Regions from separate parts of the Streptomyces sp. NPDC001714 genome, predicted to be linked through region 1. Evidence: riboswitches for the same ligand, from Rfam matches in the RefSeq annotation. Region 1 holds a riboswitch; each other region holds the start of a gene.

What was found. A riboswitch is a leader RNA that binds a small molecule or an ion and turns the genes downstream of it on or off. The one in region 1 is predicted to bind cyclic di-AMP.
Region 2: another riboswitch for cyclic di-AMP. It lies ahead of ACFY0P_RS05925 (C40 family peptidase); the one in region 1 lies ahead of ACFY0P_RS20040 (M23 family metallopeptidase).
Region 3: another riboswitch for cyclic di-AMP. It lies ahead of ACFY0P_RS32470 (peptidoglycan DD-metalloendopeptidase family protein); the one in region 1 lies ahead of ACFY0P_RS20040 (M23 family metallopeptidase).

Annotation. Positions count from the first base shown of each region.
Region 1 covers NZ_JBIAUL010000007.1:154,211-164,025, reverse strand. The annotation lists partial or broken gene ACFY0P_RS20075 (endonuclease/exonuclease/phosphatase family protein) at 1-375, opposite strand, end outside; gene ACFY0P_RS20070 (thymidine kinase) at 559-1,209, opposite strand; gene ACFY0P_RS20065 (alkaline phosphatase family protein) at 1,251-2,444, opposite strand; gene ACFY0P_RS20060 (DUF5998 family protein) at 2,444-3,040, opposite strand; gene ACFY0P_RS20055 (GNAT family N-acetyltransferase) at 3,165-6,014, opposite strand; gene ACFY0P_RS20050 (HPr family phosphocarrier protein) at 6,191-6,472, shown strand; gene ACFY0P_RS20045 (GntR family transcriptional regulator) at 6,778-7,473, opposite strand; gene ACFY0P_RS20040 (M23 family metallopeptidase) at 7,781-8,536, opposite strand; cyclic di-AMP (ydaO/yuaA leader) riboswitch at 8,549-8,712, opposite strand; gene ACFY0P_RS20035 (M16 family metallopeptidase) at 8,905-9,815, opposite strand, start outside.
Region 2 covers NZ_JBIAUL010000002.1:302,293-312,107, forward strand. The annotation lists gene ACFY0P_RS05920 (NAD-dependent epimerase/dehydratase family protein) at 1-256, shown strand, start outside; gene ACFY0P_RS05925 (C40 family peptidase) at 274-2,610, opposite strand; cyclic di-AMP (ydaO/yuaA leader) riboswitch at 2,621-2,799, opposite strand; gene ACFY0P_RS05930 (DUF1996 domain-containing protein) at 3,207-5,192, shown strand; gene ACFY0P_RS05935 (hypothetical protein) at 5,199-5,324, opposite strand; gene ACFY0P_RS05940 (lipase family protein) at 5,464-6,780, shown strand; gene ACFY0P_RS05945 (hypothetical protein) at 7,412-9,547, shown strand; gene ACFY0P_RS05950 (hypothetical protein) at 9,575-9,815, shown strand, end outside.
Region 3 covers NZ_JBIAUL010000014.1:94,860-104,674, reverse strand. The annotation lists gene ACFY0P_RS32475 (alpha-galactosidase) at 1-1,965, shown strand, start outside; cyclic di-AMP (ydaO/yuaA leader) riboswitch at 2,273-2,433, shown strand; gene ACFY0P_RS32470 (peptidoglycan DD-metalloendopeptidase family protein) at 2,438-3,388, shown strand; gene ACFY0P_RS32465 (DUF6250 domain-containing protein) at 3,579-4,295, shown strand; gene ACFY0P_RS32460 (SGNH/GDSL hydrolase family protein) at 4,441-5,226, shown strand; gene ACFY0P_RS32455 (TetR/AcrR family transcriptional regulator) at 5,271-5,876, opposite strand; gene ACFY0P_RS32450 (GNAT family N-acetyltransferase) at 5,886-6,443, opposite strand; gene ACFY0P_RS32445 (helix-turn-helix domain-containing protein) at 6,442-7,053, shown strand; gene ACFY0P_RS32440 (hypothetical protein) at 7,050-7,205, shown strand; gene ACFY0P_RS32435 (Glu/Leu/Phe/Val dehydrogenase dimerization domain-containing protein) at 7,210-8,388, opposite strand; gene ACFY0P_RS32430 (MBL fold metallo-hydrolase) at 8,529-9,716, shown strand.

The DNA of each region.
Region 1 (9,815 bases):
CGAAGTGGTCGGCGACGACGAAGACGGTCCGGCCCTGGAAGGCGAACTCGCCCACCAGCGGCTTGCGGCTGTCGTCCCAGGCGTCGCTGGTCGGGTCGATCCGGCCGGGAGAGTAGGTAGGTCGCCCTTGTGCGTCTTGACGACACCCGTGCCCGTGGTCGCGTCGCCGCCGGGCCGGTCGGTGAAGGAGACCCGCTTGGGGTTGAAGAGGAAGACCTGACGGATGTTGCCGCCGGGCTCGCCGCCGTCCTTGTCGTTCTCGGGTGAGATGTAGCGCCAGGAGTAGCGCGGGCCGCCGGCCGCGCGGATGGCGTCGGTGAACAGCTTGAGGGTCGCCTCGGCGGTGACGGTGCCGTCGTCCGTCGCGCCGTTGTCGCAGGGTCGCGCCGGAGTTCCCGCCTCCGCCGTACACCTCGGCGATCACCGCCGTGACGGACGGCGTCGCGTACGCGCGGGAAGGGCGGTCACCGCGAACGCGCTCGCCACGCTCACGGAAAGGGGCGGGGGCACAGGGGGCGCCGGCGCCAAGGTCAGGCCGGGGCACCCGCGTGACGTGGGTCAGTCGGAGGTGACGGGCAGAACGTCCGGAGAGAGCGCGCCGGCGTGGGCGGAGGCGCTCGTCACGCGGCGGCGGTGGTGGCGCCGGCACAGCACCTCGTAGCCGACGTCCGCCGCGGGGCTGCTCACGTCGCCGACGACGACCTGCTCGCCCTCCACCACCATCTCGCCGCCCACCGTGCGGGCGTTGTGCGTGGCACGCGCCCCGCACCAGCACATCGCCTCCACCTGGAGGGTCTCCAGGCGGTCCGCCAGCTCGATCAGCCGCCGCGAGCCGGGGAAGAGCTTCGTGCGGAAGTCGGTGGTGATACCGAAGGAGAAGACATCCAGGCCCAGGTCGTCCACGACCCGCGCCAGTTGGTCGATCTGCTCGGGCTCCAGGAACTGCGCCTCGTCCACGATCAGGTAGTCGACCCTGCCGCCCTGCGACACCCGGTCGACGACGTGGGCGTACAGATCCATGCCCGGCACCGCCTCGACCGCGTCGGTCACCAGTCCGAGCCGCGACGAGAGCTTCCCCTCCCCCGCCCGGTCGTCCCGGGTGAAGATCAGCCCCTGCAGCCCCCTCGCCGACCGGTTGTGCGCGATCTGCAGCGCCAGCGTCGACTTCCCGCAGTCCATCGTTCCGGAGAAGAACACCAGCTCGGGCATGGCGAGTTGAACACCTTTCGGTCAGTGGTGGGGGCAGGGTGTCAGGAGCGTACTTCGAGCAGCGGCACGAGCTGCTCGGCGGGGGTCATCGAGCCGTGGTTGCCGACCATCGCCGACTCCTTGGGCTCCCGCTCGGACGCGATGATCAGGACGTCGTCGTGCGCGGCCGCGACCACGTCGCCGATCCGGTCGTACACCCGCTCCTCGAACCGGTCCGGCGGGCCGAACCAGCCGGCCGCGATCGCCTCGTCCCGCGAGGCCACCCAGAACTGCTCGCCGAGCACCTCGCGCCAGCAGGTCAGGACGTCGCTCGCGGCGCCGGGCACCGCGTAGACGTGCCGGGCCCGCCCCTCGCCGCCGAGCAGGGCGACGCCCGCCTTGAGCTCCCAGTCCTCGTCGAAGTCGATGCGGTGCTGTTCGTCGAACGGGATGTCGACCATGCCGTGGTCGGCGGTGACGTACAGCGCGCTGCGCGCCGGGAGCTGCTCGGCGAGCCGCTGCACGAGCCGGTCCACGTGCATGAGCTGGCCGCGCCAGGTGTCGGAGTCCACGCCGTAGCGGTGCCCGGCGCCGTCCAGTTCGGCGTAGTACGTGTACACCAGGGCACGGTCGGCGGCGGCGAGTTGCTCGGCGGCGAGGTCCATCCGCTCCTCGCCGGTCAGCCGCCCGTGAAACGTTCCGCCGCTGAGCGCGACCTTGGTGAGGGGGGTGTGTTCGAAGTGCGGGGAGGACACCTGAGCGGAGTGCACCCCCGCGTCGGCGGCGAGCTGGAAGACGGTGGGGTACGGCTGCCAGGCGGCCGGGTCGGTCCAGGGCTGCCAGCGCAGCTGGTTCATCAGCTCCCGGGTCTGCGGGTTGCGGACCGTGTAGCCGGGCAGGCCGTGCGCGCCCGGGGGCAGACCGGTGCCGACGGAGGCGAGGGAGGTCGCGGTGGTCGCCGGGTAGCCGGCGGTGAGGGGCCGTCCCGTGCCGCCGCGCGAGCTGCCGAGCAGCGAGGTGAGGAAGGGTGCCTCGTCCGGGTGGGCCTTGATCTGCTCCCAGCCGAGCCCGTCGATCAGGAAGACGCAGTTGCGGTCGGCGGGCGTCAGCTCCGTGATCGACGCGGTCATTCCGGGTACGGCCATGCCCGCGGCCAGGGTGGGCAGGAGGTCGGCGAGGGAACCGCTGCCGTACTCGGGCAGCGGCGCGGAGCCGAGGGCGAGGGGTTCCGGATGGTCCCAGGCGGCGTACGCCATCAGCGGGTGACGTCCGCGGTCGCCTCGGAGATGGCCTGCGCGAAGGCGAGCGCCTGGCGCACCGTCTCCGGGCCGTCCCCGGCCTCGCTGACCCGCAGGCTGAGGTCGTCCGCCGTGGAGTTGCCGGTGTAGCCGTGGTCGGCCTCGCAGTTGGGGTCGCCGCAGGCGGCGGGCTCCAGGTCGATGCGGGAGACGGCACCCCAGCCGATGGTCAGCACGATCTCGCGGGGCAGGGTGCCCGGCGTGTACTGCTCCGGGTTGGCCACGACCCGGCTCACCACCACCGACGAGATCCGGCCGAGCTTGACCGACTCGGTAGAGGTGGTGGCGTACGGCGTCGGGGAGGTGCTGTCGGCGGCCTGCTCGTCGGTGTGGCTGACGATGAAGCGGTTGCCGGTGAGGACGAGGACGGTCACGTGCCGCCGCACCTCGTTCTGGTCGAACGTCGTCTCCTGGTGGACCAGGTACGACCGGATCGGCTCGCCGCCGATGGCGGCCTCCACCGCCTCGGCCACGAGGGCCGGGTAGTAGCCGCTGCGCTCGATCGCGACACGCAGCCCCTGGGTCGTCGTACTGGTCTTGGCCATGGCGTCCATCCTAATCCGTGGGCAAGGGGACCCGGGCCAGTCGTGCGCGCTCGCGTCCGACGCCGCCGCCGTCGCGCGCGGCCGCGTCGAACGCCGCCGAGGTGGGCGGGTGTTCGACGCGGCCGGTGGGCGGTCAGTAGGCGGGCAGGGTGCGGGGTCCCAGATCGTCGCGGGCCGGCGGTGGTGCGAGGCGGACGGTGGCACCGAGGACGCTCACGCCCTGCCGGGCGACCACGACCGGCTCCAGGGTGACCGCGACCACCTCGGGGTGGTCGTCGACCAGCCGGGAGACCCTGAGCAGCAGTTCCTCCAGGGCGGGCGTGTCGACGGGGGCCGAGCCGCGCCACCCGAACAGCAGGGGCGCGGTCCGGATCGAACGCACCAGTGAGGTGGCGTCCCGGTCGGTGACCGGAACCAGCCGGTGCGCCATGTCGCCGAGCAGCTGCGAGGCGGCCCCGGCGAGGCCGAAGGACACCACGGCCCCGGCGGCCGGGTCGATCACGGCGCGTACGACGGTGTCGACACCCCGGGGCGCCATCCGCTGCACCACCGGCCGCAGCTCCTCGGGCGGCCCGAACAACTCGCTCAACTCCTCGTACGCCCGGCGCAGTTGCTCTTCGTCCGCCAGGTCGAGCCGCACCCCGCCCAGGTCGGCGCGGTGGCGCAGGTGAGGAGCGGTGGCCTTGAGGGCGACGGGGTAGCCGAGGTCACGGGCGGCTGCGACGGCGGCATCGGGGGTGGGGGCGGGCAGCGCGCGGTGCACGCCGATGCCGTACTTGCCGAGCAGCCGGCAGGTCTCCTCGACGCCGATGGTGAGCCCCTCGCCGCGCTCGAGCAGCGCGCCGATCAGCTCGGCGGCGCCCCGCTCGTCGATGTCGTCGAACTCGGGCACCTTCCCGGGCTCGGCGGCCTCCCGCTGCCACTGCGCGTACTTGACAGCCTCGGCGAGCGCCCGAACGGCCCGCTCGGCGGCGGGGTAGGCGGGGATGAGACGGGAGTAGGGGGTGTGGGGGGTGGGGAGCTTCGCTGGTACCTCGGTGGGCAGGCGTTCCGCAGGGCGGAAGGGGTGGGCACCGCCACCGGTGCCGGGTGCCGGCGCAGCCGCTTGCGGTGCGGTACGGCCCGCAGCCGACAACGCCTCCGCCAGCCCCCCGAGCTCCACGTGCACCACGAGCACCGGCTTCCCGGGAACCCCCTCCGCCGCCGACCTGAGCGCCTCCGCCAGCTCCGCGTCCCCCACCGCCCCCTCCCCGATCGTCGGGATCGCCGTGACGACCACCGCGTCGCACGACTCGTCGGCCAGCGCCCGCGACAGCGCCCGGTGGAAGTCCGCCGCACTCGCCCGCGTCGTCAGGTCCAGCGGCCGGGCCGGCCGCAGCCCCTCGGCCAGGCACCGGTCGTAGGTCAGCAGCCCGAGCGACTCCGAGTTGCCGATGATCGCCACCCGCGGCCCCGCCGGCAGCGGCTGCCGCGCGAGCAGCAGCCCGGCGTCGACCAGCTCGGTGATCGTGTCGACGCGGATCACGCCGGCCTGCCTGAGCAGCGCGGACACCGTGGCGTGCGGCAGCCGCGTCGCCCGTACCGCGTGGCCCGGCGGCGCCTGCCCGGCGCCCTGCACCACGACCAGCGGCTTCGCCGCCCCCGTCCGCCGCGCGAGGCGGGTGAACTTGCGCGGGTTGCCGATGGACTCCAGGTACATGAGGACGACGTCGGTCTCGGGGTCGTCGTACCAGTACTGGAGGACGTCGTTGCCGGAGACGTCCGCGCGGTTGCCGGAGGAGACGAAGGTGGAGACGCCCGTGGTGCCGGTGACGCCGCCGCCGCGCCGGTGAAGCCGCGACAGCAGGGCGATGCCGATGGCGCCGGACTGGGCGAACAGGCCGATGCGGCCGGGGCGGGGCATCTCGGGTGCGAGGGAGGCGTTCAGCCGGACGTCGGCCGCGGTGTTGATGATCCCGAAGGCGTTGGGGCCGATGATCCGCATGCCGTACGTGCGGGCCTGCCGGACGAGCGCGCGCTGCCGCTCGCGGCCGTCGGGTCCGCTCTCCGCGTAGCCGGCGGCGAGGACCACGAGCCCCTGGACGCCGTGTTCGCCGCACTCGGTGACGACCTCGGGCACGTGCTCGGCGGGTACGGCGACCACCGCGAGGTCGACAGGCCCGTCGATGTCCCGCACCGAGCGGTGCGCGGGCACCCCGTCGACCTCCTTGAGGTCGTCCGGGAAGGCCTGGTTCACGGCGTGCAGGCGGCCGGTGAAACCGGCGTCCCTCAGGTTGCCGAGGACGCTGCGGCCGACCCCGCCGGGCGCGCGGCCGACTCCGATCACGGCCACGGACCCCGGTGCCAGCAGGCGTCGTACCGAACGGGCCTCCGCGCGCTGCTCGCGGGCGCGCTGCACGGCGAGGGAGCGGTCCGTGGGCTCCAGGTCGAACTCCAGCCGGACGACACCGTCCTCGAAGCTGCGCTTCTGGGTGTAGCCCGCGTCCATGAACACCTTGATCATCCTGGTGTTGGCGGGCAGCACCTCGGCGGCGAAGCGGCGGATCCCGCGCTCGCGCGCGACGGCCGCGATGTGCTCGAGGAGGGCGGAGGCGACACCCCGCCCCTGGTGGGCGTCCTGGACGAGGAACGCGACCTCGGCCTCGTCGGCGGGCGCGGAGGCGGGCGTTCCGTCGGCGCCGATGCGGTCATAGCGTACGGTTGCGATGAACTCGCCGCCGATGGTGGCCGCGAGTCCCACCCTGTCCACAAAGTCGTGGTGCGTGAAGCGGTGGACGTCCTTGGCGGAGAGCCTGGGGTAGGGCGCGAAGAAGCGGTAGTACTTCGACTCGTCCGAGACCTGCTCGTAGAAGCTGACCAGGCGCTCGGCGTCATCGACGGTGATGGGCCGGATGCGCGCGGTACCCCCGTCGCGCAGCACCACGTCAGCCTCCCAGTGGGACGGGTACTCGTGCCGGTCCTGCGGGTCCGCCGGGGTCTGCATGGGCCCCAGAGTACGGCTCGCGTCCGACAACGTCGCGAGGCAGTCTGTGGAGGACGGACGTCGGACCGAGGCCGCGGTCCGGCGACACACCCGGAGGGGTTCACGTCCCCTCCGGGCATGCTTCACGATATGGGAAACTGGTCTAGACAACCCTGAACACCGAAGGGCAGCATCACATGGCTGAGCGCCGCGTCAACGTCGGCTGGGCCGAGGGTCTCCACGCCCGCCCCGCTTCCATCTTCGTCCGGGCCGCCACGGCCGCAGGTATCCCGGTGACGATCGCCAAGGCCGACGGCAACCCCGTCAACGCGGCCTCCATGCTGGCTGTCCTGGGACTGGGCGCCCAGGGCGGCGAGGAGATCGTCCTCGCCTCCGACGCCGAGGGCGCCGACGCGGCCCTCGACCGCCTGGCCAAGCTGGTCGCCGAGGGTCTCGAGGAGCTCCCCGAGACCGTCTGAGCGCCCGGCGCCCGCACGGTCCGAGGCCGCGCCACCCCCTCGGGGGTGGCGCGGCCTCGCCGCTTCCCGCCGCCCCACCCGGGCCGTCCGTCACATGCCGCAATTCCATGACAGCCGCACATGACTTCACGACGGGACCGCACACGGCTTTACGAAGGCCCCGCCCCGGAGTTTGCGGAGGCCCGGGCGCCCGGCTTTACCGCGCGCACACGAAACAAGCGCGACCGTCAATTCCCGGCGCGCATGAATTCGGGCACGGAAAACAGCCCCCGCCGAATAACACCTCTTTGTATACGGCGCGCGTGTTAATGCCGCAGGCCCGACATGTTTACGGGGTGTTGCGAAGTCCTCACACCGTTCGCCCGTTCGGTGGCGCCGGGAAACCGCAGCCGGTGGGAGACCGTCGAGCGCTCGGTGTGCAGGGCCGTGATCGCCCGGGCGCGGTCGCCGTCGCCGCGCGCCACCGCGTCCACGATGGCGCCGTGCTCCGTCCAGGACTCCACGGGGTTGGCGGGCGTCTCCACGGTGTACATCCAGGCGATCTTGTGGCGCAGCTGGGTGAGCGTCGAGGTCAGGGCGTGGCTGCCGGAGGCCTGCGCAAGGGTCTCGTGGAACCAGCCGCCCAGGGAGCGCAGGTCCTCGCTGTTGCCCCGCCTGGCCCGCTCCTGCCCCAGCCTGACCAGTCCGCGCAGCACCTTGAGATGGGCCTCGGTGCGGCGCTGGGCGGCCCGGGAGGCGCCGAGCGGCTCCAGGAGCATGCGCATCTCCAGCAGGTCGGCGGCCTCCTGCTCGGTCGGTTCGGCGACGCACGCGCCCGCGTGCCGGCGGGTCACGACAAAGCCCTCGGCCTCCAGGGTGCGCAGGGCCTCGCGGACGGGGACGCGCGAGACCCCGTAGCGGCGGGCCAGGAGTTCCTCGGTGAGCCGGCTGCCGCGCTCGTAGACACCCGCGACGATGTCGTCCCGGATCGCCGTGCATACCGAGTGCGCCGGAATACGCATGTCCGACCTCCGCCTTAATCCCCGTGAAACGCCGCCGAGTGGCGCTCGTTCCGTGACTCTATTGCAATGAGCCGGAATTTCCGACGGGGGGCCGGAATCCAGGGATATATTTTGGACAGCGGGGGCACGAATACGACGAAAGCCCCGGTACTGCGGCCGGGGCTTCGGAAGATCTCACGGGTTGTCGTCGGCGCCTCGGTGGTCGGGTGCGGGTGCGTGGGGTTGCTCGCGCAGTTCCCCGCGCCCCTGAAGGGGCGCTGCGGTGACGCCCCTGAAACGGGCGCTGCCGGACCCGCGTCCAGCTCCCTCAGACGTCCACGCCGTGCTTGCGGAGGTAGGCGACCGGGTCGACGTCGGAGCCGTACTCGGGGGTCGTACGGGCCTCGAAGTGGAGGTGCGGTCCGGTCGTGTTGCCGGTCGAGCCGGAGAGGCCGATCTGCTGGCCCGGGGTGACCTTCTGGCCCACCGAGACGCCGATGGACGAGAGGTGGCCGTACTGGGTGTACATGCCGTCGGCCATCTTGATGACGATCTCGTTGCCGTACGCCCCGCCCCAGCCGGTGGAGACGACCGTGCCGCTGCCGACCGCGTGCACGACAGTGCCGCTGGCGGCGTGGAAGTCGATGCCGGTGTGGGTGCCGGAGGACCACAGGGAGCCGCCGGTCTTGTAGCCGGTGGAGACGTAGGAGTCGCTGATCGGCGCGACGAAGGTGTTGAGGCGCTTGCGCTCGGCCTCACGGGCGGCGCGTGCCTTGGCCGCGCGCTCCTTCCTGGCCTGCTCCGCGGCCTTCTTGCGGGCGGCCTCCTCGGCCGCCTGGCGCTCGGCGACCGCCTTCTGGGCAGCGGCCTGGGCGTCGATCTGCTCGGCGACGGAGTCGCTGATCGTGATGACCGGGGTGAGGCCGGTCTGCTCGACGGAGTTCTCGGCGGCGAGCGCCGGGGCGGCGGAGACGGTGCCGACGACACCGGTGGTGGTGAGGGCCGCGATGCCGGCGGCCTGCGCGGTGGTGCGCTTCACCCGGCCGGGACGACGGTGCTTCCCGGAGGCGCACATGAACGCCATGTAGAGGCTGGTCCTTTCCTTCCCTCTCGCCTACCGGGTTAGCTGACGGGTTCGGAGCAGGAAGGTCTCCTACGGGCCCCCTCACGACACGCGTGGGCGCCCGATTCACCCCAGGGACTACGTGGGTCCCCGGCTCCCCTGGCTCGCGCCGTACGGGGACTCGGCGATGGCTGTCCGGTGCCGCGGACGCGGCGCGATGCCTGACGGACAGCCCGGAAGAACCTACGAGGGCGTGCTTTCCATGCTCAAACGGATCACGGCTTTTGTAGCGCATCCCACAGGGCAGACAGGCAACCTCCGCCCCAATTCAGACATTTCAGAGCCCTGGTGACCGGACGGTCACCAGGGCTCCGCACACGCGCGTGCCGCTACTCCGCGGCGACGACCGTGACTTCGCCGATCCCGAGCGCCTCGACGGGCTCCTTGATCTGTGCCGCGTCGCCGACGAGGACGGTCACCAGGCGGTCCACCGGGAAGGCGTTCACGACCGCCGCAGTGGCCTCCACGGTGCCGGTGGCGGCCAGTTGCCGGTACAGCAGGGCCTGGAAGTCGTCGGGCAGGTACTGCTCGACCTGGTCGGCCAGGGTGCCGGCGACGGCCGCCGCCGTCTCGTACTTGAGCGGCGCCACCCCGACGAGGTTCTGCACGGCGACGTCGCGCTCGGCGTCCGTGAGGCCCTCGGCGGCGAGCGTGCGCAGCACCGTCCACAGGTCCTGCAGGGCCGGACCGGTGTTGGGGGTGTCCACGGAGCCGCTGATGGCGAGCATGGAGGCGCCGCTGCCGTCGGGGGCGGACCGCAGGACCTGCCCGAAGGAGCGGACGCCGTAGGTGTAGCCCTTCTCCTCGCGCAGGACGCGGTCCAGGCGGGAGGTGAGGGTGCCGCCCAGGCAGTAGGTGCCGAGCACCTGGGCGGGCCAGACGCGGTCGTGCCGGTCGCCGCCGACGCGGCCGATGAGCAGCTGGGTCTGGACGGCGCCCGGGCGGTCCACGATGACGACCCGGCCGGTGTCGTCGGCGGTCACGGCCGGGACCGGGCGGGGCTGGGCGGGGGAGCCGCTCCAGGCACCCAGGGTCTCGCCGAGCAGCTCGTCCAGGTCGATGCCGGTCAGGTCACCGACGACAACCGCGGTGGCCGTGGCGGGACGGACGTGCCGGTCGTAGAACGCGCGGACGGCGGGCGCGTCGATCTTCTCGACGGTGTCCTCGGTGCCCTGGCGCGGGCGGGACATCCGCGCGGTGGTCGGGAACAGCTCCTTGTAGAGCTCCTTCGCGGCCCGGC
Region 2 (9,815 bases), on a different contig from region 1:
CGAGATGTCCCGGATCATCCGCAGCCGCCACCCCTGGGACCCCCGCCTGCCACGCACCGCGCTTCCGCACGGGCCGGTACGGGTCCTGGGCCCGCTCTTCGGCCTCACCCAGGACTACATACGCAAGCACCTCGGCATCCGCTTCCGCGTCGACAACGGCCGCAGCGTCCACGAACTGGGCCTTGCCTACCGGCCCGTCGAGGAGACCCTCCTGGACCACCACGAGAGCTGGCGCACCCGGCGGCGGAGGGTCTGACCCCGACGGCCAGGGGGTCAGGCCGGGCGGATCACCCGGTGGATCGCCGACTCCCCGGCGTTGTAGATCGACTCCTCGCGGATGAGCGCCCCGGGACTCGGCGCGTGCACCATCGCGCCGCCGCCCGCGTAGATCCCGACGTGGCTGTCGTCGTCGAAGAAGAAGACCAGGTCGCCGGGCTCGATCGCGGCCAGCGTGATCGGGGTGCCGGCCAGGGTCTGTTCCGGCGCGGTGCGCGGCAGCGTGACGCCGGCGGCGCGCCAGGCGGCCTGGGTCAGGCTGGAGCAGTCGTACGCCCCCGGCCCGGTCGCCCCCCAGACGCACGGCCGGCCGATCTGCTCCCGCGCGAACGCCAGCGCCTTCATGGCCTTGCCCGGCTCGGCCGTGACGCCCGGCTGGAGGAAGACCCCGGGTTCGGCGTAGGCGCCCGGTGCGGGCGCGGCTGCGGTGGCCACCGGGGCGGGGACCTGCGGGGGTGCGGTCGGCAGGGGGGTGGTGGGGAGCGGGGCGGTGACGACCGGGGCCGGGGCGGCCGTGGGCATCGCCATGGTGGGCGCGGCCATCATCATCGCCTCGGGCGGCGCGGTCATGGCCGTCGGCACCGCGGCCGTCGCCGGTGCGGGGGGTGCCGTCATGGGTGCCGCCATCGGTGCCGGCATGGGCGTCGGCATCGCGGCGGCGGGCATGGCCATGGGGGCCGCCATGGGTGCCCCCATCGGCGTTGGCATCGCGGCGGCGGGGTCTGCCGTCGCCGTGGGCATGGCCGTGGTGGCGGCGTAGGCGTAGGCACCGTCGGCGGGCTGCATGCCGGCCGCGTAGGCGCCGGACATGTCGGCGGCGGGTGCCGCGGCGAAGGGGGCGGCCGGCGGCATGGCGGCCACGGGCGGCACGGGGGCGGCGGCCGCTGCGCTGTACGCGCCGACGGCGTAGGCGGTGTCGGGGGTGGCCAGGGGGACGTCGCTGTAGGCGGCGGCCGGAGGCAGATCGGTGTAGGCGGCGGCCGCGTTCGGCGACATGACCCGGAATCCGCCGGCGTCCATCGGGGCCGGGGCGGGAGCGGCAGCGGGAACCGCGGGCGCCGCGGTCGGGAAGGCGCTCGTGCTCATGGGGTCCGCGGTCGGGAAGACGCTCGTGCTCATGGGGTCCGCGGTCGGGAAGGCGCCGCTGTTCGCGGGGGTGGCGGTCGGGAAGGCGCTCGTGCTCATGGGGTCCGTGGTCGGGAAGGCGCCCGCGTCGGCCGCGGTCGGCATCGGGAACGAGCCCGTGGCGCCCGGCGTCATGATGCGGAAGGAGCCGGAGTCCCCCGGGGACGGGGCCGGAGCCTGGGCGGCGCCCGCGTCCATGGGGGGCGCGGTCTGGTAGGTCCCGCCGCCCGAGCCGCCGGGGGTCATGATGCGGAAGCCGCTCGAGTCCGCCGGGGCCTGAGTCGGGGTGCTGTCGGCGCCGCCGGGGGTCATGATGCGGAAGCCGCTCGAGTCCGCCGGGGCCCGGGTCGGGGTGCTGTCGGTACCGCCCGGGGTCATGATGCGGAAGGTACCGGTGTCCGACGGGGACACGATCGGGATGCCGCCCGTCTCGGTCACCGCCGGGAGCGCGCGCGTGGCGGCGAGGGAGTCGGTGCGGGCGGAGCCGCTGCCGGTGCGCTGGTTCGGTATGCCGGCGGCCGGAGCCTGCCACTGCTGCGCCGGGGCCTCGGGCGTGGGCCAGGGGCTGGGTGCCGGCGGAGCGGCCTGGGCGACCGGCATCGGGGCCGGGGCGGGTTCGAGGGCGGCGACCGCCCGCTGCCCGGTGCGCTGGGACAGCATCTCGCGGGCCTTGGCGAGCTTGAGCTGGTTCTTGGTCTTGGAGGTACCCGGCGTAGGCCGCTGCGGCGCGGCGGCGGGCAGCGTCCTGGGCCCACCCATAGTCCCCGCGGGCAGCGCCGCCGCGGGCCCCGCCGTCAACTCCAGCTTCGGGCGCGCCGGCAGCTCACGGACGACCTCGATCTCGCTCTGCGCGGACGGCCCCGCGGTCAGCTCCAGCCGGGCCGGGCCCGAGTCCTCCAGCTGGCCGAGCAGGTCGGCGGCCATGGCGCTGACGGGCCGGCGCGGGCCGGGCCGGCTGGGCAGCCGGTCGGTGGGCAGCGCGGCCGGAACGCTCGGCCCCAGCTTCGAGCGCGCTCCCTCGAACCACTCCCGGGCGATGTTGTCGAGGCCCGGGTCGTCGCGACGGGGCCGTTTGAACAGCGGGACACCACGTGAGCGCGAGCCCCCGCTCATCGCACGGGTGGCGTTGTAGTTCCCGGTGGCGTTCTCAGCCTGGTCGTAGAGGCTGTCGATCCGCTGTCGAACCTCGTCACGGCTCTCGGGCGCCATTGAGGGGTCGTGCTCCTTCCGTACTCCGCCTACCGGGTTAGCTGTCGGGTTCGGGCGCGGTGAAGTCCGGAAGGCATGCCCTACGGCCTCTGCCCTTGCGGACGGTCGGCCGATTCACCCCAGTGGTTCGGTTGGGTCCCCGGCTCCGGATCCGCCCCTGCGGGGCACCGGACTCGGCGGAGGCCGCGCGGCCCGACGGGATTCGCCGGGGGGAGCCGAGCGGCTTGCCCGTCAACTTAGCCAACTTGTGTCACTCGTGTGAAGGTTGAAGTGGCTATTGTCCGATACGTATTTGTGATGTTCGTCTTAGCGTTCGGAACTCGACCGTACGGAACGGCATTTCGCGCGCATCCATTGCATTCGCAGGGTCACCGGGGCGTTGCCGTCGGTCGCGTTCACCCTGCTCCCGGGCACGCGCTTTCTGTGAGGTCACCGTGAATTCGTGGGTCTGTTGAACACGATGGCGCCGTGGGCCGTATAGGGCGGGGGATTTCCATGCCCGGCCGCCTACGACACGCAGGGGAACGACCTTGAGACGCAACAGGCGCAGACGCCCGACCGGCGCACAGCGCGCGACCTTTGCAGCGGTCGCCCTGATGCTCGGCGGCGGAGGACTGGTCGCGGTGAACGTCTACGCCTCGGCCACCGAGGGCGGCGGGGACCAGCAGGGCCAGGTCGCCACCGGCCAGGTGCTCTCCGCTCCCACGGTCTACTGCCCCGACGTCGGCAGCCGGCTGACGGCGGTGCCCGACGCGGCCCGGGCCGACGTCGACCGCGAACTCGCCCAGCTGGACCAGCAGATCGCGGCCGCCTACCAGCAACTCACCCAGTCCGCGGCGGCAATCGAGCAGAACCCCGGCCTCGCCGACGAGACGATCATGAATCCGCTGAAGGAGAAGCGGTCCGAGTCGATCCAGCGCATCTCCGACGCCATCGCCCGCGAGGGCGACCGCCCGCAGGGCCTCGACGACCTCGCCGCCTGCACCCTCCGCTCCTCGAACCAGGGCGACGGGCAGTCGGCCACGCCCCAGGGCAGTGCCACGCCGAGCCAGAGCGGCCAGGGCAGCGCGGCGCCGAGCCAGGGCACCGGTGCGGTCGGCCAGGGCGGCAACGGCCCGGTCGCCTCCGACTACGCGGACATCACCTCCGTCCAGCCGAACGTCGCGACCCCGGCCGAGCAACCCGGCGGCTCCACCGGCACCTTCAGCTCCAGCTGCGGCGTCAACGCGAACGGCCTGTTCAACTCGGACAACGTGATCGTCGCGCCCGGTGTCTCCAACGGCGCCCACCACTTCCACGACTACATCGGCAACCAGTCCAACAACGCCTTCGCCAGCGACCAGGACCTCGCGAACGCCGACACCAGCTGCGCGGACCAGGGCGACAAGTCCACGTACTACTGGCCCGTGCTGCGGCTGCAGAACGGCAAGCAGGAGCGGGACGCCGACAAGCCGGGCGGCGGCACCGAGGGCAACGCGGGGCAGATCGTCACGGCGAAGGAGGTCACGCTGACCTTCGAGGGCAACCCGACCTCCAAGGTCACCGAGATGCCCCGGCTGCTGCGCATCATCACCGGCGACGCCAAGGCGTTCGTCAACGGCCCGGCCAACGCCAACGCCTCCTGGAGCTGCACCGGTTACGAGGACCGGCAGCTCAAGGACAAGTACCCGCTCTGCCCCTCCGGCAGTGACGTCGTGCGCACGTTCAGGTTCCAGAGCTGCTGGGACGGCCGGAACATCGACAGCGCCAACCACCGCACCCACGTGGCGTTCGAGGCTCCCGACGGCAGCTGCCCGGCCGGTTTCCAGGCCATCCCGCAGCTGGTGCAGCGCATCGTCTACGACGTGGACGCTCCGAGCCTCCAGGACGGCGGCCGTACGGTCCCGCTGTTCGCGGTGGACTCGTTCCCCGAGCAGCTGCACAAGCCGGTCACCGACCACGGCGACTTCATCAACGTCTTCGACGAGAGCCTGATGCGGAAGATGGTCGACTGCATCAACTCCGGTCGCAAGTGCGGTGCGGGGGCCGACGAGCAGCCGCCGTCCCAGAGCGCGGAGCCGAGCGGGACCGCGAGCCCGGTCACCCCGCCGGCCGAGACGCAGAGCGCCGAGCCGTCCGCGCCGGCGACCGATCAGCCGTCCTCCGGCCGGCCGTCCCCCGATCAGCCGTCGTCCGAGCCCCCGGCCGACACCCCGGCCACGGAGACCGCCACCGCCACCGCCACCGCCACCGCCACCGCGCCCGGCTCCGGCTCCGGCGGCACCGGGCTGCCGAGGGTCTACGCGACCGCGTCGCCGAAGAAGACGTCGACCACCAAGTCGTCGGGCGGCGGTGTGATCAGCGAGCCGACGCAGCGGCCCGACACCGAGGCCCCGGCCGGCAGCACCGCCGCGCCGACCGGCACGGCGGCCGCCGTACCGGCCGGCCAGGAGACACCGGCCACCGGTTCGCAGACCGAGCCCCAGGCCGTCCAGGGCGGTCTCGCCGAGACCGGCGCCCACCTGTGGCCCGCGGTCTTCGGCGGGCTGCTGCTGGCCGCCGGGGCCGCGCTGCTGTGGCGCACCAAGCGGAACTCGGTCTGACCCTTCTCACCTGCTGCGCAGTCTGTCCTGGGCGGGCTCGGACGTGGGGAGCATCTCGTCGTGCTCCGCGCTGTCGAGTCCGCCCAGGCGCGTTACTGCGGGGGCCGTGCGGGCCTGTTGACCGACCGTCATATTACTGAACCGTAACCTGACGACTGCTACCGCCGGTAATGTGCGGCTCGTTACCGTCGGGTAAACCGCACCTGCCCCGTCGGCCGCTCCGGGGACGTCCGTTGCACCTCCCACGTCCAGCACGTCCAGGAGGTTCCCCATGCCTGTCCGCGTTCGCCTGCTGGCCACCGCCGTCGCCGCTGCCGCCTGCCTCTGTCTGCAGACCCTGCAGGCCACGGCCTCCCGGGCGGAGGTCTCCCGGGGCGTCACCATCCCCGCCTTCTACGACCCGCCGGCAGCCCTGCCCACGGCCGACGGCGCCCTCGTGCGCACCGAACCCCTCCCGCTGGCCCTGAGCCTGCCGAGCCTGTCCGGCCCGCTGCCGGGCACCGCGACCCGGCTGATGTACAAGTCCACCGACTCGGCGGGCGACCCCGTCGCCGTCACCGGCGCCTACATCGAACCCAGCGCCCCCTGGCTCGGCCCCGGCGCCCGCCCGCTGGTCGCGCTGGCCCCCGGCACCATGGGGCAGGGCGACCAGTGCGCCGCCTCCATGGGCCTGCAGTACCCGCTGCTCCTCAACGGCCGGACGGTGTCGGTAGGTTACGAGGACCTGTCGATCTACCGGTTGCTCGCCGAAGGCGTCGCGGTCGTCGTCACCGACTACGTAGGACTCGGCGCCACGGACCGGCTCCACACCTACGTCAACCGGCTCGACGGCGCCCACGCCGTCCTCGACGCCGTGCGCGCCGCCCGGAACCTGACCGGTGCCTCGGTCACCGCGGCCTCGCGGGTGGGCCTGTTCGGGTACAGCCAGGGCGGCGGCGCGACCGCCGCGGCCGCCGAGCTCCAGCCCGCCTACGCCCCGGACATCACCCTCTCCGGCACCTACGCCGGGGCGCCGCCCGCCGACCTCACCGCCGTCACCGCGGCCATCGACGGCAGCGACCTGGCCGGCGCCCTCGGCTGGGCGGTCAACGGCTTCGTCCAGGCCGACCCGGCGCTCCGGCCCATCGTCGACGCCCACCTCGGCGCGGCGGGCCGGGCGGCCCTCGCCGACCTGTCGACGATGTGCGTCGGCGACGCGCTCCTCGCGTACGGCTCCCAGCACAGCACCGCCTGGACGAACGACGGGAGCTCCATCTCCGAGGTCATCGGCGAGGAGCCCGCCCTCCAGGCCTTCCTGGGCGATCAGCGCATCGGCAGGACCGCGCCCGCGAGCCCGGTCCGGCTGGCGACCGGTGTCAGCGACGACCTCGTCCCGCACGCACAGGCCCGGCGGCTCGCCGTGGACTGGTGCGACGAGGGTGCGGACGTCACCTATGTGCCGGTCATCCTGCCGGGCGCGGGCCGCGCCCTGCTGAACCACCTCGAACCGCTGCTCACCGACCAGGGGGACGCCATCACCTGGCTCACGGCCCGGCTGTCCGGCGTACCGGCAGGCTCCAACTGCTGGAGCCTGCCGGTACAGCCATGAACGGAAAGCCCTGACGTGCGGTGCCCGCCGCCGTCGCAGTCGGCGCCCACCGCACGTCAGGGTGCTGGTGTGACCTTGCTGATCGTCCACCACACCGTTCCTGTGGACTGAGCAGGGGTGAGCCCACTCAGCCGCACGCCCCAAACGGTCTTGGGCGCACTGGTCCCCGGCGTACTCGACCCCGGGGCAGCGACACGGATCCTGTCCGTGGTCCGATCCCGGGAGGCCGGCTCCCTCCGTGACCTGGGTGTATGACTGCGGCCAGAGGCGACGGGGAGGCCTCGAACCATCACTCCGGTGGAGCGGGGGCCCCGTACGCCGACGCCGTACCCGACGTCCCAGATCACGCGATCACCGTAGCCCGAATGGCCCAGGCAACCGCAAGGCTGGGAGCTAGTCATCACGCGATCGAGTTAAACCGTCCTGGTTTCCCTTCGGCGACCAATGGGCGACTCCCTGCCCGGGCGGCACGGCAGCCCCACCGGCGCCTACGCGCACGGGGCACTGGCCACCGGACCGGCACAGCACGGCCGTACCGGCGGACACGTCACCCGGACGGACGAAGGTGCGGGCGCCGGATCGAGGGCCCACGATGGGAGCAGGCCATGTCGTCGATCCGAGGGAGCGCCGGATGGCAGCGCAGCGCCGTGCCTGCGGGCCGCCCGCGGAGGAGATGCTGCGGGAGTGCGCCCGTGACGTGGTGGCCGTCGCCGAGGGCATCCGCGAGGTCTCCGCACGGACCAGCTCCGTCCTGTTCGCCCCGGCGCTGACGGGTTCCGCGCGCCGCCGCCCGCGCACCGGCCTGGCCGCCCGCTGGGCGCTGCTGCGGACGCTCACCAACCGGCACGGCCTCGGCGGCTCGGCGATCGTCGCGCCGGACGGCGTCGGCCATCTGCTCGGCGCGGCGGGGGAGGCGCTGGGCCGGGAGAGCCTGGCCGCGCTGGTGGCGGTCACCTCGCTGCGGCTCAGGATCGCCGCCGTACTCGTCGACCACCCCGAGTTCGGGCACGACCCGGGCATGCGCCGGCTGACGGACGCCGTCACCGCCGACCGAGACCCGGAGGCGGCCGTCCGCGCGCTGCGGGCCCTCCTCAAGGACCGGGGCGCCCAGCGCTCCCTGTCCGCCCTCGCCCCGATCCTGGCGGAACTCCTCGCCGTCCGTGGCCTGCTGGACGAGGACCCGCTGAGCGACGAGACCGCCTGGGCGCTGGCCGCGGGCCGGGAGCTGACCGCCGGTCCGGTCACCGGCTTCGACGCCTCCCACCTCTCGGTCACGGACAAGGGGGAGGGCGCCGCCCAGGCCGTCGAACTGTCCGCCCAGGAGGCCCGGTCCCTCGTCACCGAGGGGTCCTTCCTCGGCTTCCTGCGCAACATCGACGCGCTCGCCGGCGAGGCCCGCGTCCTCGTCCAGGAGGTACGCGGCCCCGACGGCGTGCTCCGGTACGTCGTCCAGGCACCCGGCACGGCCCCCGGCCGCCCCCGCGACGACTCCCCGCAGGACTTCGCCGGCGCCTGGCGCAACCTGTTCCTGACCGACTCGCCGTACACCCGCTCGATCCTGCTGGCGATCCGGGACCACGGCATCCCGCGCGGCGCCGACCTCGCGCTGGTCGGGCACGGCGAGGGCGGGATCGCGCTGCTGAACCTCGCGCAGGACGACGAGTTCTGCCGCGCCTACCGGGTCACCCACGTGGTCGCCGTCGGCGCGCAGGCCGACGACCGCAGGCCCGCCGACCCGCGCACCTGGGTCGCCGGCATCACCAACCGGTACGACATCGTCCCGGCCCTGGACGGCCCCGTCGCCCCCCATCCCAACCGGTACCGGGTCGACTACACCGGCCCCACCCGCGAGTTCCCGCTCTGCCACCTGCTCCGCGTGTACATCGACCACCTGGAGACGGTGATCCCGCAGGCCCGGGCCGACGTCGACCGAGCCCTCGCCCCCTACCGCGGGCCGGTCGAGAGGACCCGTGTCTACCGGCTCAGGGACCGCGGCCGCCCGCCCGAGGGCTACCCGTTCCTGGCCGTCCCCACCACCAGCCTCGCCACGTCGGCGGGCCCGGTCGACGTGCCGGTGCGCTACTACGACTCCTCCGCCGCGCACCTGTGCTTCCCGGTCGACACCGATGTGGCCCGCAGTCTGCTGCCCGACGTCGCCTGGATGGTCCCCACCCGGCTCGGCCGCCGCGCCCTCGCCGTGCTCTCCCTCTACGAGCACCGCTGCACCACCATCGGCCCCTACACCGAGCTCGGCCTGTCGGTGCTGGTCGACGACCTGTGGCGGCCGCACGCGTACGACCTCGCCGCGGACCTGCTGCGCCGTGCCGACCTGCGCCGCACCGGGCGTTACGTGGTCGCGCTCGCCGTCGGCACCGAGGAGGCGCGGGCGGTGGCCGAGGAGGTCTGGGCCCAGCCGGCCGTGGGCGGATCCGCCGACGTGGAGCTGCAGGGGCGGGAACTGCGGGTACACGCACCCGAGTTGGGTGTCTCGGTGGAGGGCCGCCCAGGGCCCGGAGCCCGCTGTCCCGAGGCGGACTGGGTGCTCTACGGGCGCCGGGGCGAGAGCACCGTTCGCACCCTGGTCCGTGCCCACGGCAGGCCGCGCATCCATGCCCGCCCCCGGCTGCGGCTGCGGCTCGACGGCGCCCACGGACCGCTCGCCCGGCACCTCCAGATCCTCGAACTCGACGCCGTACGGCCCGGGTTCGTCCTGTCCAGTCCCCGGTTCACGGCCTACAGAAGCGCCGGCGCGGTACTGCCGCGCTAGGCATCCCTCCGAGTGCAGGGGAGCCCCATGGCGACCGAATCCCGTCCTGTCACCGCCGCCCCCGAACTCCTCGCGTACGTGGACGGCCTGAGGGTCGACGCGGACCGGATGGACGGCTACGCCCAACGGCTGCGCGGTGTCGCCGAAACGCTGAGCGGCTGCGCCGGGGCCCCGGAGTGGAGCAACGCCGCCCTGGAGCGCCAGGCGACGGCCTGCGTGACCGCGGCGATACAACTGCGGGCGGCCGCGGCCGCGCTGCTGGCGCACG
Region 3 (9,815 bases), on a different contig from region 1:
CCCAGGATCCGGCTCGCCGACGCCGAGGAGCTCAGCACCCGGGCACTGCCCGGCTACTGGCCCTTCGAGTCCACCCTGGACGGCCGGGAGGAGTACCCCGTCGAGGGCGGCCCCCGCTTCGTCCGTCCCGCGCTGTCCGTGCGGACCGAGGAGCGCCGGGGCACCGAGTGGACCTTCGACGCGTACGAGGTCGAGGAGGACGGGCTCCGGCTGCGCTTCACGGACGACGGGATCGTCATCACCCTGCACTACCGGATGCGCGGCGACGTCGTCGAGCGCTGGGTGACCGTCGACAACGAGGCGCACACGCGCGTGGAGCTGCTGCGGGCCGACCCCGCCACCTGGACGCTCCCCGACCGCGAGGGCTGGCGGCTCTCCCAGCTGCACGGCCGCTGGGCCGCCGAGTCCCGGCTCACCAGCGCCCCGCTCACCTACGGCGAGAAGGTCATCGGCAGCCGCCGCGGCCACACCGGCCACCAGCACCTGCCCTGGGTCGCCCTCGACACCGACGCCACCGAGGAGCGCGGCGAGGTCTGGGGCTGCGCCCTCGGCTGGTCCGGCTCCTGGCGGATCGCGGTCGCCCAGCTCCCCGACGCGCGCGTGCAGATCACCGGCGGCGCCGGCTACGACGACTCGGGCCTGCTGATGCTGGCCGAGGGCGAGTCGTACACCAGCCCCGTCTTCGCGGGCCTGTGGAGCGACGGCGGCTTCGGCGGGGCCAGCCGTGCCTGGCACGCCTACCAGCGGGCGTACATCATCCCGGACGCCGACCAGGACCGGCCGGTGCTGTTCAACTCCTGGGAGGCCACCACCTTCGACATCTCCGAGGAGCAGCAGGCGACCCTCGCCCGCCGGGCCGCCGCGATCGGCGTCGAGCTGTTCGTGGTGGACGACGGCTGGTTCGGCGCCCGCACCAGCGACCGCGCCGGCCTCGGTGACTGGACGCCCAATCCGGACCGCTTCCCCAAGGGCCTCAAGCCCCTCGCCGACTACGTGCACGCCCTCGGCATGCAGTTCGGCATCTGGGTCGAGCCCGAGATGGTCAACCCGGACAGCGACCTGTACCGCGCCCACCCCGACTGGGTGCAGTACCAGCAGGGACGAAAGCGGACGGAATTCCGCAATCAGCTCATCCTCAACCTCGCGCGCGAGGACGTCCAGGAGTATCTCTGGGAGCAGCTCGACGCCCTTCTGTCCAGCGCCCCGATCGACTACGTCAAGTGGGACTTCAACCGGTGCTTCACCGACGCGGGCTGGCCCGGCGAGCCCTACCCGCAGCGCCTGTGGGTCGACCACGTGCGCGGGCTGTACGCCCTGCTCGACCGGCTTCGCGCGGCCCACCCGAACGTCGCCATCGAGTCGTGCTCCGGCGGTGGCGGGCGGATCGACCTCGGCATCATGAGCCGCACCGACGAGGTGTGGACCTCCGACAACACCGACCCGCTGGACCGGCTCGCCATCCAGCACGGGTTCAGTCAGATCCACCCCGCCCGGGTGATGTCCGCCTGGGTCACCGACAGCCCGAACCACCAGCTCAACGGCAGGGTCAGCAGCCTGCGCTTCCGGTTCATCAGCTCCATGGCCGGTGCGCTCGGGGTCGGCGGCGACCTCTCGCGGTGGACCGAGGAGGAGCTCGCCGAGGCCGGCCGCTGGGTGGAGCTCTACAAGGAGATCCGGCCCCTGGTGCAGCGCGGCGACCAGTTCCGGCTGCGGCCGCCGGCCGGTGGGCTCAGTGCGGTGCAGTACACCCTCGGCGACGAGACCGCCGTCCTCGCCTGGTTGCAGGCGCAGAGCTACGGCGAACCGGCGCCGGCGCTCAGGCTGCAGGGACTCGATCCCACAGCCTCGTACGAATGCCGCGAAACGGGCGAAGTGCACCGGGGTGCCGTTCTGTTGCACCACGGGCTGCGCACCGGACTCACGGGTGACCTGGATGCGGCAGTCATCCGACTCCGCCGCATCTGATGCATCTGCCCGAATTGATGCCTTCGTTATAGCTAGCTCTGAAATAAGAGGACGTGGCATGACGTGCGTGAGGAGCGTCATATTCGTGACCGTCCGTCGCGCGTCATGCTCACGTAATTCCAGTGCTTCGCAAGAGGATTGGAACACCGAACAGGCCGGAATTCACGGAGGGTGACCGGGAATTCCGACAAGGGATCAAGTGAAACACGGACGGGTGGAACCGGCCGCTTGTCCACGTCCGTCCTACTCGCTTACGTTCGCCACACATCCGGTCGGAACGCCGAATCCTGCCGCCGCCCGGAGTCCCCACACACACTCACCCGTGCCCGGCAGGAGCGGGGGACCCACCAGGTAAGACCGCCTGTTCCGGTTCCCGGGACGGCTTGGGGTGTAGTCACGTTCTCCCGCGTGGCCGGGCAGCTCCAGCCCGAACCCGACAGCTCACCTCGCAGGCGCCGGAGAGGAATGCGTCATGCCCGCGAAGGGTAAGCACCGCCGCCCCAAGTCCCAGCGTCTCACCCGCTCGATGGCCGTCGCCGGAACCGGTGGCGCCGCGCTGGCTCTGCCGCTCATGGGGGCCACCGGCGCCCACGCGGCCACTACGCAGTCCGTTTCCGAAAAGGCCACGCAGTCGCTTCCGGCGGTCCAGAAGACCGCGGTGAAGGAGGCGCTCGCCGGGAATTCCGGGGCCGCGCATTCCGCGCACCGCATCTACACGGTGGTGCCCGGTGACTATCTCTCGAAGATCGCCCGCGAGCAGAACGTCCGCGGCGGCTGGCACCGGCTCTACGCCGACAACCGGCAGGCCGTCGGCGACAACCCCTCGCTGATCCACCCCGGCCTCAAGCTCGCCCTCGGCGGCCGGCACGCCGCGACGACGGACGCAACGGGCTCCGGCTCCCGCTGGCAGCCACAGTCGAACCCGCAGTCGTCCACCTCGTCTTCGTCTTCGTCTTCGGCCTCATCCTCATCCTCGTCCTCGGACGGCTCGGACGGCTCGGCGACGACCGCCTCCGGCTTCACCCTCCCGGTCGCCGGCGGCGCCGTCGGCACCGGCTATCACGTGGCCGGCAGCATGTGGTCCAGCGGCTACCACACGGGCGTCGACTTCGTCGTCCCGACCGGCACCCCGGTCAAGGCCGCCGGCGCCGGCACGGTCGTCACGGCCGGCTGGGGCGGCGCCTACGGCAACCAGGTCGTCATCCGGCTCACCGACGGCTACTACGCGCAGTACGGCCACCTCTCCGCCCTCTCCGTCTCGGTCGGCCAGACCGTGACCGTGGGCCAGCAGGTCGGCCTCTCCGGCGCGACCGGCAACGTGACCGGCCCGCACCTCCACTTCGAGATCCGCACCACCCCCGACTACGGCTCGGACGTGGACCCGGTCGCCTACCTCCGCTCCAAGGGTGTCGCCGTCGGCTGACCCGGCGCCTCCACTCGTCCGACACGCACTCCGAAGGCCGGACCCCCGATCCCCGGGTCCGGCCTTCGGTATGTCCTTCTCGTGGCGGGAGTGCTCAGGGCATCGACAGGGGCGGCAGCGCGGCGGCACAGTGAACCCGTTTGGTGCAAGCGCTTTCCATCATTCCCGCACCGCGGAGGGAACCCGCCGTATGACGACCACCCGCCGAGCCTTCGGAACCCTGGCCGCCGGAGCCGCCCTCGCGGCCCTCGGCCCCGCCGTGCCCGCGACTGCCGCGCCCCGGCGCCGTCGGCTGCTCGCCCACGACGACTTCCGCCACGGCCTCGGCCAGTGGTTCGTGGAGTTGGAGCAGGGAGGTACGGTCACCGCCTCGCGTGGGACCCTGGAGGTCGACGTGCCCGCCGGCGCGACCCTCTGGTTCCGGCGCCGGCTCGAAGGACCGTACGTCCTGGAGTACACCGCCACCCCGGTCTCGGCGGGCGGTGCCGACGACCGCGTCTCGGACCTCAACAACTTCTGGAACGCCACCGACGTCCGCTCCCCGGACGACCTGTTCGCCACCCCGCGCGGGGGCGCCCTCGCCGAGTACGACTACCTCACGACGTACTACGCCGGCTATGGCGCCAACTACAACACCACGACCAGACTGCGCCGTTACGTCGGCGAGCCCGGTGTGCGTCCGTTGATCTACGACTACACCGAGCCGCTGCTCGTCGCCAACGAACCCAACCACGTCCGGATCCTCTCCGACGGCCCGGCCGTGCGATGGTGGAACAACGGTCGGCTGGTGTTCGACTACACCGACCCGGAGCCTTATACCGGCGGGCACTTCGCGTTCCGGACCACCTGGAGCCACTTTCGGATCAACGACTTCCGCGTCTGGCGATCGACTCCTCAACGTCGCTGATCAGGGCCTTATTCCGGGCTTGGCAAAGTATTTAAAAGTGTCTTATCTCACCGAGCGTCAACCCCTTATTACGGTCGCGTAGGTCACAGTCGAAGGTGAATCATGGTCCGATGTGGGAGACGACGCGAAGAGTGACAATGCATCAGTGATCGGGTCGTACGCGGCGGTGGGGGACAGCTTCACCGAGGGCGTGGGCGACCCCGGCCCCGACGGGGCGTTCGTCGGCTGGGCCGACCGGTTCGCGGTACTGCTGTCGGACCGGCGGCCCGAAGGCGACTTCAGTTACACCAACCTCGCCGTGCGCGGCAAACTGCTCGACCAGATCGTGGCGGACCAGGTGCCGCAGGCCCTGGAACTCGCCCCCGACCTGGTCTCCTTCTGCGCGGGCGGCAACGACATCATCCGCCCCGGCACCGACCCCGACGAGGTGGCCGAGCGGTTCGAGCGGGCCGTGGCCCAACTGACCGAGGCCGTCGGCACGGTGCTGGTGACCACCGGGTTCGACACCCGGGGCGTGCCCGTCCTCAAGCATCTGCGCGGCAAGATCGCCACGTACAACGGGCATGTCCGGGCCATCGCCGACCGGTACGGCTGCCCGGTCCTGGACCTGTGGTCCCTCAAGACCGTGCAGGACCGGCGGGCCTGGGACGGCGACCGCCTGCACCTGTCCCCCGAGGGGCACACGCGCGTGGCCCTGCGCGCAGGGCAGGTGCTCGGCATCGAGGTGCCGGCCGACCCTGACCAGCCATGGCCCCCGCTGCCGCCCCGCGGCACCCTGGAGGTCCGCCGCGACGACGTGCACTGGGCCCGCGAGTACCTCGTCCCGTGGATCGGGCGCCGGCTGCGCGGCGAGTCGTCCGGCGACCACGTGACGGCCAAGGGGGCGCTCTCCCCGGACGACATCAAGATGCGGATCGCTTCGGTGGCTTGAGGCGCAACCGGCGGGTAAGGGGTGGCCTCATGGCGGGTCGCCCCTTACCGCTGCTCGGGCAGCAGCCCCAGTTCGCGTGCCAGCGCCTCGTCGACCCACTCCTGCGCCCGGGCCCGGGGTACGGCGCCGGGGTAGGACGTCAGCTGGACGGCGAGCCCGTCGAGCAGCGCGGTCAGCCGCAGCGCCGCGGCCGTGGGGTCGGGGCACCGGAACTCGCCCGCGGCCACCCCTTCGGCGATGACCTCGGCGATCGCCGCTTTCCACTGCTGGTCCAGGCCCTTGGTGACATCCCGCAGCGCGGGCTCCCGCAACGCCACCGCCCAGCCCTCGATCCACAGCCGCCAGCCCTTGGCCTGGCCGGTCGGCGCGTACCAGCGCACCGCGGCCCGCAGCCGGCGCAGCGCCGACGTGCGGCGGCCCAGCAGCTTGCGCAGATGCGCCAGGTCGTCCTCGGCGGCATAGGTGAAGGCGGCGGCGACCAGCTTCTCCTTCGTCGAGAAGTGGTACAGCACCAGCGCGTTGCTCACGCCGAGGGCCGAGGCCACATCGGCGATCCGCACCGCCGCCACGCCCCGCGCCTCGATCTGCTCGATGGCGGCCCGCAGCAGTTCCTCCCGCCGCTCCGCCACGCTCAACCGCACTCTCGCCACGCGGTCACCCTAATCGGTCGTCCCCCCGGCCGCGTCGCCGTCCCAGGCCAGCGGCAGCCGCATGATCGTCAGGTCCAGCCAGCGGCCGAACTTGGTGCCCACCTCGCGGACGGTGCCGACGTGCTCGAAGCCGAACCGGTCGTGCAGCCGGATCGACGCGGCGTTCCGGGCCTCGATGCCGGCGATCATCACATGGTGACCGGCCCCGCGCGCCGAGGCGATGAGCGGGCCGAGGAGCGCGGAGCCGACCCCCAGCCCATGGCTGCCCTCGCGGACGTAGACGGAGTTCTCCACCGTATGCCGGTAGCCGTCCAGCGCGCGCCACGGGCCGTAGACCGCGAACCCGGCCACCTCGCCCGGTGCGTCGGCCGTCTCGGCCACGAGGGCCGAGCCGCGTTCGAGGTGGGCGGCGAACCAGGCCGCGCCCTCGGCGGGAGACTGCGGGGTCTCGGTCCACAGGGCCGTCGAGTGCTCGATCGCGTGGTTGCGGATCGCACGGACGGCCTCCTCGTCACCGGGCCGGGCCGGCCGTACCGTCACCACGCTTCTCTCATATATTGGATTCATGTCCAACATAGTAGAACCACCGGCGGACGCCTTGGCGCGGCAGATCGCCGCCCGGGTCCGCGTCGAGCGGGAGCGCCGCCGCTGGACGCTGGCGCAGCTCGGGGACGCCTCCGGTGTCTCCCCGGCGATGATCAGCCGGATCGAACGCGGCGAGAGCAGCCCCACCGCGGTCGTGCTGGGCAAGCTGTCCGCCGCCTTCCAGCTCAGCGTCGCCTCGCTGCTGGCCCTCGCGGAAGGCACGCAGGACGTGCAGGAGCCCGTGGCCGACACCCCGGGCGTGCGGCGCGGCGCCGACGCCGCCGAGTGGCGCGACCCCGGCACCGGTTACCGACGCCGGCAGGTCACCGGCCCGCGCTTCCCGGCGGAGATCGCCGAGATCCGGCTGCCCGCCGGAGCCCGGGTGCCCTACCCGGCCGCGGCCTTCGCCTTCGTACGACAGCTCGTCTGGGTCCTCGACGGCCGGCTCACCTTCCACGACGGCGACACGGTCCACGAACTCGATGCCGGCGACACCATCGAACTCGGCGCACCGGCCGAGCGGGTCTTCGCCAACACCACCGACGCCGAGTGCCGTTACGCCGTCGTCCTCACCCGTGACACCCGGCCGTGAGCCGGCCGCTGCCCCGGGGCGGCACGTTCCTGCCGGCCGCCATAGCCGTCCCGGCGGTCGCCGCGCCCCTGCTCGACGCGTTCGGCCGGCAGGGCACCAGCCTCACCGCCCTGAGCGCGTTGCTGCTCGCGACTGCTCTCGGACGCCGCTGATCCGTCACCGGTACCAGCCGAAGCGCTCCGCGATCACCGGCAGCCGGTCGGTCACCAGGGCGTGGGCCGCGGCGCGGGGCGTCGTGCCGTCGCACTCCGCGCGGTCCAGCATCAGCTCCACCAGGGCCCGCATCGAGCGGCGGATGTGGGCGAACGCCTCGTCGGCGTCGGGGCCGATGTCGCCGAACAGGGTCCACCACCACCAGGCGTTGGTGCCCGAGTTGACCACCACGTCCGGCAGCACGGTCACCCCGCGCGCGGTGAGCCGTTCCTCCGCCTCGGGGAGCACCGGCATGTTGGCCGCCTCCACGATCCAGCGGGCGGTGACCAGGTGCTCGTTGGCGGCGTCGACCACGTACGACACCGCCGCCGGCACCAGCACCTCCGCGTCGGCGGACAGCCAGGCGTCACCCGGCAGTTCCACGTCTCCGTAGCGCAGCACCGCGCGGTCGACGGTGCCGTACGCGTCCCTCGCGTGCAGCAGCGCCTCGACGTCCAGCCCCGACGGGTTGGCGATCGTGCCCTTGACGTCGGCGACCGCCACGACCGTGAGCCCCGCGTGGCTGAGGAACCGCGCCGTGGCCCCGCCCATCGTGCCGAGGCCCTGCACGGCGACCCGCGTCCCCGCGTAGGGCACCCCGGCCCGGTCCAGCGCCGTCAGGGCGGACTCGGCGACTCCGCAGCCGCCGGCCAGCTCGTCGAGGCCGATCCCGTCCACCTCGACGGCGAAGGCGTCCGCCAGCCGCCGCCGGGCCGCCGCCTCGTCGTCCAGCAGCGGGTACACGGCCTGGATCGAGGAGACCAGCCCCGCCTCGGCCGCCGCCCGGTCCACCAGGTCCTGGGTGAGCCCGAGGTCCTCGCCGGTGGTCCAGAAACCCTCCACGTACGGCCGCATGGCGCGCAGGTAGCGGACCAGCAGGGCGTACGCCCCCGGGTCCTGCGGATCACAGTCGATGCCGCCCTTGGCGCCGCCAAGGGGAACGTAGCGGCCCTCGGGGTTGTAGTGCAGGGCCTCCTTCATCGTCATTCCGCGCGCGAGCCCGGTCACCTCCTCCAGGGTGCAGCCCGGCCGCATCCGGAGGCCGCCGCTGGCCACACCCCGCACCAGCCGGTCGACGACCAGGAATCCCCGGCGGCCGGTGACGTGGTCGGTCCAGACCAGGGACATCAGGGGAGCGGTCACGGGGGCTCCTCGGGAGCGGTGTGAAGAAACGGTGTTACTGAACAGTGGGTCAGTATCAGGAGGGCGGTGGGGCGGTGTCAACGCCGACTGTCTGACGGGCCGACCATAATGGGGGCCTCGGCGACACCACTGGAGGTACCGTGACCGGCTTGCGTTCCCTGAGCTCCGGGCTCCGCGTGCTGCGGCCCGCTGCCTTCGGCGTGGACCCCGGCGGCGAGCGGCTGGCCCGCATCCAGGGCTCCCCGCACTTCAAGGACGGCGTCTTCCAGAACCCCGGCGGCACCACCCGGATGCGGCCCTCGGGCTCGATGCTGGAGTTCGCGAAGACGTACTTCGAGAAGGAACAGCGCGCCCGCAGAGCCCCCCGGGGCACCGTCCCGGTGCACCCCACCACCGTCGCCGACCTCGCCGTGCCCGCCGCCACCGGCCTGCGGGTGACGTGGATGGGCCACTCCAGCGTCCTCGCCGAGATCGACGGGCACCGCGTCCTGTTCGACCCGGTCTGGGGTGATCGCTGCTCCCCGTTCCCGTTCGCCGGGCCCAAGCGGCTGCACCCCGTACCGCTGCCGCTGGCCGCGCTCGGCCCGGTCGACGTCGTGGTCATCTCGCACGACCACTACGACCACCTCGACCTGCCCACCATCAAGGCGCTGGCCGGCACGGACACCGTGTTCGCCGTGCCGCTCGGCGTCGGCGCCCACCTCGAACACTGGGGTGTCCCCGCCGACCGGCTGCGCGAGCTGGACTGGCACGAGGAGACCAAGGTCGGCGGGCTCACCCTGACGGCCACCCCCGCCCGCCACTTCTGCGGCCGGGGACTGCGCAACACCCAGCACACCCTGTGGGCGTCCTGGGCCGTCGCCGGCGAGGAGCACCGGATCTACCACAGCGGTGACACCGGCTACTTCGACGGCTTCAAGGACATCGGCGCCGACCACGGGCCCTTCGACGTGACGATGATCCAGATCGGTGCGTACAGCGAGTTCTGGCCCGACATACACATGACGCCTCAGGAGGGCATGCGCGCCCACCTCGACCTCCAGGGCGGGCAGCCGCACGGGGTGCTGCTGCCGATCCACTGGGGGACCTTCAACCTCGCCCCGCACGCCTGGGCCGAGCCGGGGGAGTGGACCAAGGACGCCGGCGACGAGGCGGGTCAGGCGGTCGCGCTGCCGCGCCCCGGCGAGCCCTTCGAGCCGTCCGGGAAGCTGCCCGCGGACCCCTGGTGGCGTTCGGTCTCGGCGCCGATCGCCCGGCCGTGGCACCACGGGAAGCAGCCGGAGGGCGCGCCCGGGCAGGGGGATCTCGGCCTCGCGGGCGACCTGTGACGAAGGGCCTGTGGGCAGGAGACGTGACGAACGGCCTGTGACGCCGTCACCGGTGTGGCGGTGCCGTGAAAGTGGCGTGCATGCCCCTGCACAACCTGG